DNA from 3 places in the Nitratireductor thuwali genome. Region 3 is predicted to be linked to each of the others. Evidence: predicted binding sites of a transcription regulator. Region 3 holds the regulator's gene; each other region holds the start of a gene.
What was found. Region 3 encodes LexA, which represses DNA repair genes until DNA is damaged. Its sites were predicted from a motif close to TGTTCNNNNTGTGTTCNG; they were not measured.
Positions count from the first base shown of each region.

Region 1: NTH_RS16060 (PA0069 family radical SAM protein) is a predicted target of LexA. The motif match lies at 1,201-1,218, and genes of this name have one in related genera.
Region 2: recA (recombinase RecA) is a predicted target of LexA. The motif match lies at 1,315-1,332, and genes of this name have one in related genera.

Region 1 is NZ_CP030941.1:3,319,894-3,322,160, forward strand. It holds gene NTH_RS16060 (PA0069 family radical SAM protein) at 1-1,128, opposite strand, end outside; gene NTH_RS16065 (hypothetical protein) at 1,277-1,690, opposite strand; gene NTH_RS16070 (hypothetical protein) at 1,753-2,241, opposite strand.
Region 2 is NZ_CP030941.1:3,802,227-3,804,493, forward strand. It holds gene NTH_RS18415 (pseudouridine-5'-phosphate glycosidase) at 1-253, opposite strand, end outside; gene NTH_RS18420 (PfkB family carbohydrate kinase) at 271-1,212, opposite strand; gene recA (recombinase RecA) at 1,457-2,267, shown strand, end outside.
Region 3 is NZ_CP030941.1:4,028,510-4,030,776, forward strand. It holds gene NTH_RS19520 (ComEC/Rec2 family competence protein) at 1-529, shown strand, start outside; gene lexA (transcriptional repressor LexA) at 523-1,239, opposite strand; gene glp (gephyrin-like molybdotransferase Glp) at 1,329-2,267, opposite strand, start outside.

The DNA.
Region 1 (2,267 bases), 710 kb from region 3:
GCCGGCGGGCGCCGTGAAAAGGTCGGTCCGCAGGCTCAGCTTCTCACGGTTGAGACCGATGCGCCTTGCGGCAATCTCGAAGCGGCGGCCGATCTGCCAGGCATAGGGACCGGTGCCCTTCATCCGCTTACCCCATTCGGCATCGTAATCCTTGCCGCCGCGCATGGAGCGTATCAGCGACATCACATGCCGGTAGCGGTCCGGATAGTGGCGCAGCAGCCAGTCCTTGAAGATCGGGCTGACCTCGAGCGGCAGGCGCAGGATGATATAGCCTGCCTCGCGCGCGCCGGCCGCATGGGCCGATTCCAGAATGCGCTCGATCTCGCTGTCGGTCATGCCGGGGATCACCGGGCCGATCATGACGGAAGTGGGTATGCCGGCGTCGCTCAGCTTGCGGATCGTCTCCAGCCGCAACGGCGGCGTCGCCGCCCTCGGCTCCATCGTCCTGGCAAGCTTCCGGTCCAGCGTCGTGACCGACAGCGCAACCTTGGCAAGACCTTGTTCGGCCATGCGCGCCAATATGTCGATGTCGCGCGTGACAAGGGCCGACTTGGTGACGATGCCGACAGGATGCCTGTGTGCCTCCAGCACTTCGAGCACCTCGCGCATGATCCGCCACTTCCGTTCCACCGGCTGGTAGGGATCGGTGTTGGTGCCTATGGCGATCGTCCGCGGCTGGTAGCCCGGCTTGGAGAGTTCTTTTTCCAGAAGCCGCGCCGCATCCGGCTTGGCGAAAAGCCGCGCTTCGAAATCCAGGCCCGCCGAGAGCCCCATATAGCTGTGGGTCGGCCGCGCGAAGCAGTAGACGCAGCCATGCTCGCAGCCGCGGTACGGATTTATCGACCGGTCGAAGGAAATGTCCGGCGACGAATTTTTGGTGATGATCGTGCGGGGCTTTTCCACCTGCACTTCGGTCTTGAAGGGCGGCAGGTCTTCCAGCGTCTCCCACCCGTCGTCGAAGACATGCCGGGTCAGCGGTTCAAAACGTCCGGTCGGGTTGACCCCCGCCGCGCGTCCCCGGCGCCTGGTATCGGCAATACGAACGCCCGCTTCCTCGATTATCGCATTGGCCATCGAAACGCCTCCGCCTTTGGAGGCTGCAATGTCCGCTCGGGTAATCTGTTCCATCGTGGTTGCCTCCGCAGCCTGCGCCAGCCGTGCTTGCGATTCGCTTCATGAATCTATTCCTATTCGCAGAATGAGAACAAATCAAGAACAATCTGCCGGCTGCGGAACAACGACCGCGATGGGTGGAGGCGAGATCCGTTGAGTGAAACTAGCCGAACACCAGAACGGCAAGCGCCACGGCAAGATAGGCCGCGACGCCCGAAAGCGGGCCGAGCCGGCGCAGCAGGGCGGGCGGCGGCGAGCCCGGCGTCGCCCTCTGCATGGCGACGAAGCCGAAGATGCCGACGCCAAGGATGAAAGCGGCGACCACCAGCTTGAGAATGAAAGCCGGGCCGAGCAGCGCGCCGTCGTACACGGAAAGCCACATCCACAGTCCGGTGACCCAAAGAAGCAGGATGCCGATGAAGCCGGCCATCCCGAAACGCCTTCGAAGCGCGGCGAGCGCAGGCGGCGGCGGCCCGTCCAGCCGTCTGGCTTGCATCGCCAGGAACATGCTTCCCATACCGCCGCCAGCCCCCAGCATGAGACCGAAGAGGTGCAGCATCTTCATGAGTGTCAGCATGGTTCCCCCAAGACAGGTGCGTTGGCTGGAAGGTGCGCCCGTTTGAAGGACGAATCAACCGCCTATTCAGGCTTGGCCAAGCCGGAGGGAGGCGTCGCAGGCATGGGCGGCGAGGGTTGGGACGGCGCGTCGCCGGCATTGCCGGCGGGGCTGCCGCCGGATGGGCGGGGCGACGGTGTCGCCGGCGCGCCTGCCTGCGCCCGCAGATAGGGAGCCCCGCTGATCCCGCCGCGGATGACCAGGGCCTGCCGGCCGCGCGGCTGCTCCGTACTTTGCCCCTGGTCGGCGGTTCTTTTAGGGGGCTGCGCCGGCACGCCATAGGCGATGATCGAGGGGCTGATGGTCGCCGCCTTTTCGACAGTCTTTTCCGGCGAGGCCTGATGCACGACCGCCGGTTCGGCGCTTCCAAGCACGATCATCGACGGGCTGACGGTGGTTTCCAGCGCTTCGAGCACGACAATGGACGACGCGCGAGCGGAGCCCACGGCCATAGGCACGAGCAAAGCGATCGACCACAGGATGCGCATCGGATTCGGTCTTGACCCTTCCATGCCTGGCGCCAATTTCCCGGCGGCAG
Region 2 (2,267 bases), 230 kb from region 3:
TCGTTTTTGCCAGCTTCATCCGCTCCTCCGCGGCAAGGCCGATCTTCAGCCGCCCGTCGACGACGGCGATCGTGGCCGGCACCGCGCCTTCCGCCTCTATGATGGCTTCGACCTCCGCCGCCATGGCGTCGTTCTGGGGGAAGGGCATTCCATGGGTGATGATGGTGCTTTCCAGCGCCACCACCGGGCGCCCTGTTGCAAGGGCCTTCGCAACGGGCGCATGAACATCCATCAGATCTTCGGGAACGGGCATGGGAACTCCGACTGGTTTCAGCGTAATTGCGCCGCCGCGGGCACGCGGGCAAGCGCCTGTTCGAAAAGGTCTTCCCGCAGGACCGGTGCGGCCTGTGGTGCTTCAAGGGCAAGGGCGGCCGCCGCGAAGCCTTCGCGAACGGCCTGCGGAAAACCCTTGTGGTTCATCAGCGCCGCCGCAGCCGCGCCCGCCAGCGCATCGCCGGCCCCGGTGACGTCCGCAATATGGGCAAGTGGCGGTGCTTTAAACAGCCATCTCCGGCCGGCGTGGAAGCCGATCGCCGGCTTGGAGCCACATGTGATGACGCCACCGTTCAAGCCCAGTGCCGGCAGAGCCTGCGCCAACTCTTCCAGTCCCGCCGCCTCCGCAAGTCCCGCAAGGCACAGGGCCTCTTTCCGGTTCATGAACAGGCAGGAAATCTGTTCCAGCACCGGCGCAAAACGCACTACCTTGGCGGGCGAAACGGCGATGGCGAAAAGCGGCTTGCCCGCGCTGACCGCACAAAGGCGCAGGATCGCCTCCTCGGGCAGGTTGGCATCGCACAGGATGGCGCCGGCGCCGGCCGCGGCGTCTCTTATCTTGCGCCGTCGCATCTGCTTGGCGAAGGCGGTCTCGTAGAGTTCCATGTCCGCCAGCCCGGTGATGAGGTCGCCCTGGGCGGTCAGGATGGCCGTGTAGCTGGGGGTGGTCCTGTCCATATAGGTCGCCGACAGGTCCTCGATGCCGGCCGCTGCCACCGCGTCTTCCACTTTCTGCCCGGCAAGGTCGCCGCCCCGCAGTGAAAACAGCGCGCCGCGGACGCCGCGCTGGACGGCCATGCGCAAGGCGTTGAAGGCGCCGCCGCCGACATCCTCGCGCATCGTGCCTGGATTGGAGGTCTCGGCCATATGGTCCCCGCGCACGCGGCCGCGGCGGTCGGGATGGGCACCGCCTATGGCGAGGAGCAACGGGTTCGGCATCGTCACATTTCCGGTCTGTTCGAATCGCCTTTGCGTCTCAAAGGGGCGCCCGACCCCCAGATCCGAAAAAACGGACAGCGGGCCGATCCCTCTTAGGAATTACGGAATGAATCGGGAACATAATTGGATTTCCGTTTAAAATCAGCACATTAATTCCTGTTGCAAAAAGAGAACAAAGCGTGTACATAAAAATAACGATTATTGGCCGCCGAGGCCTCCATTGACGACGAAGGGGTGTTGTATCATGGCTCAGAATTCATTGCGGCTGGTAGAGGAAAAATCGGTGGATAAAACCAAGGCATTGGACGCGGCGCTTTCACAGATCGAGCGTGCTTTCGGCAAGGGTTCGATCATGAGACTCGGCGCCAACGACAAGGTCGTCGAGATCGAGACCATCCCCACCGGTTCTCTGGGCCTCGATATCGCTTTGGGCGTCGGCGGGCTTCCGCGCGGCCGCATCATCGAGATCTATGGGCCCGAGAGTTCGGGCAAGACCACACTGGCTCTTCACACCGTCGCCGAGGCGCAGAAAAAGGGCGGCATCTGCGGCTTCGTCGATGCCGAGCATGCGCTGGATCCGATCTATGCGCGCAAGCTGGGCGTCGATCTCGAGAACCTGCTGATTTCCCAGCCCGATACCGGCGAGCAGGCGTTGGAGATTTGCGACACGCTGGTGCGCTCGGGCGCGCTCGACGTCATTGTCATCGATTCGGTCGCCGCACTGACGCCGCGCGCCGAGATCGAGGGCGAGATGGGCGATTCGCTGCCGGGCATGCAGGCGAGGCTGATGAGCCAGGCCCTACGCAAGCTGACGGCCTCGATCTCGCGCTCCAACACGATGGTCATCTTCATCAACCAGATCCGCATGAAGATCGGCGTCATGTTCGGTTCGCCGGAGACGACGACGGGCGGTAACGCGCTGAAATTCTACGCGTCGGTTCGCCTCGACATACGCCGGATCGGTTCGGTCAAGGATCGCGACGAGGTGGTCGGAAACCAGACGCGGGTGAAAGTGGTCAAGAACAAACTGGCGCCGCCCTTCAAGCAGGTCGAGT
Region 3 (2,267 bases):
GATAAGCGAGGATGGCCGGCTGATGGGGGTGAGGACGGCCGATGGCGGCCTGGCGGTCAACCGCGCCCGGCCCAACGGTTTCACGATGGACGATTGGACCCGTGCCCTGAATGCCAAGATGGTGGTCAAGCCGCTGGTTGCCGGCAAGACCGCTGCGCCCGAGATGAAATCCCGCCAGTTTTCCTGCGTCAACGGGCTCTGTCTTATAGATAACCCGGCTGGGCATCTTATTGCCCACGCCGAGAATGCCGCAGCGGCAAAGCCAGTCTGTGAAACAGCATCCCTAATCGTCGTCGACGACGCAACGGCTTCAAATCTGTGCTCCGGGAGCAAGGCACTCGTCTTCACCAAGCGCGACCTCGCGCTCAGGGGAAGTGCGGCGGTCTGGCTGGCGGGTCCCGGCGAAGCGAGGACCGAATTCGCCCAGGCGATCAGCCAGCCCTATCGGCCCTGGCACACGCAGCGGCAATATTGGCGCGCCGCCCGCGGCCTTCCGCCTTACCGGCGCAAGACAGGCCAGGATCAGTAGCGCCGGATCAGCCCGATAAGCTTGCCCTGAACCTTTACCCGGTCGGGACCGAAGATGCGCGTCTCATAGGCGGGGTTGGCCGCCTCCAGCGCGATCGAGGCGCCCTTGCGGCGGAAGCGCTTGAGGGTCGCCTCCTCCTCGTCGACCAAGGCGACGACGATTTCGCCCGGATTGGCCGTCTGCGTCTCGCGGATGATCACCGTGTCGCCGTCGAAAATGCCGGCCTCGATCATCGAGTCGCCTTTGACCTCGAGCGCGTAGTGTTCGCCGCCCGTCAACATGTCCGGCGGGACGCCGATGGAATGCGTCTGGTGCTGAATGGCCTCGATAGGCACGCCGGCGGCGATCCGGCCCATGACAGGCACGGAGATTACACTGACGTCGTCGTCATTGCTCGCCGAGGGCTTCGGCCGCGAAGATGCGGCGGGCCTGCCAAGGCTGCCCTGGATCACGCTGGGCGAGAACCTGCGCTGGGCGTTGAGTCCCGGAGCGATGGAATCGGGAAGGCGCAGCACCTCCAGCGCCCGGGCGCGGTTCGGCAGGCGGCGGATGAAGCCGCGCTCCTCCAGCGCCGTGATCAGGCGGTGGATGCCCGATTTGGAAGCAAGATCCAGCGCCTCCTTCATCTCGTCGAAGGAGGGCGGAATGCCGGTCTCCTTCAACCGCTCGTGAATGAAGAGCAGCAACTCGTGCTGTTTGCGCGTCAGCATTGTTCCAACCTCGGGAATCAGAAAAACAAAACCAGAACAGACCGTATCTGTTCCATTTGTGTTCCGCAATACCCAAAATACAGGCAGGATTATCGCAGCATCAGCACGCGGCAGCGCTCTCCGGCCGCGCTCGCCGGGGCGCCGGGTTCGCGGATGATAAGGGCGTTGGAGGCGGCCAGGGTCGACAGCATCGACGAATCCTGCACATCGAAGGGCGAGGCCATCAGCCCGTCCTGCCCGGAAATGACCGAGGCGCGCACGTAGTCCTGGCGATGGTCGTTGGCCTTCATCGGTTGGGCAAGAATGGCCGAGCGCAGTTCGGGCAGATAGGTGCGGCCGGAAAACCGGGCGACCAGCGGCCTCAGGAACAGATGCGAACACACGAAGGTCGAGACCGGATTGCCGGGCAGTCCCAGAACCCGCGTTCCGCCGAACCGGCCGAACATCAGCGGCTTTCCAGGTCGCATCGCGATCTTCCAGAAGGCGAGCTCCATGCCTTCGCCGACAAGCACCTCGCGCACCAGATCGTGCTCTCCCACCGAGGCGCCGCCGAGCGTGACGATGATGTCGGCCGCCTCGCCCAGCGCGGCCCGTATGGCGCCGGCGATGGCGGCGCGATCGTCGCCGACGATGCCAAGATCAACGATTTCGGCGCCGTCCGCACGCGCGAGCGCCGCCACGGACAGATTGTTGGATGCCACGATCTGGTCGGGGCCGGGCTCGGTTCCCGGCGGCACGAGTTCGTCGCCCGTGGCGACGATGGCGATCCGCGGACGGCGCACGACCGGCAGGCGGCCATAACCTGCGGCTCCGGCCAGCGAGAGGGCGGCGGGATCGAGGACGCGGCCGGCATCGAGGAGAACGTCGCCTTGCTCGAAATCAAGCCCGGCGCGCCGGATATGGCGGCCGGGCTCCACGCTCTCCCGTGCCTCAACGACATCGCCGTCGGCCTCGGCGTTCTCCTGGATGAGGATTGCATCGGCGCCCTGCGGCATCGGCGCCCCGGTAAAGATGCGCACCGCCTCGCC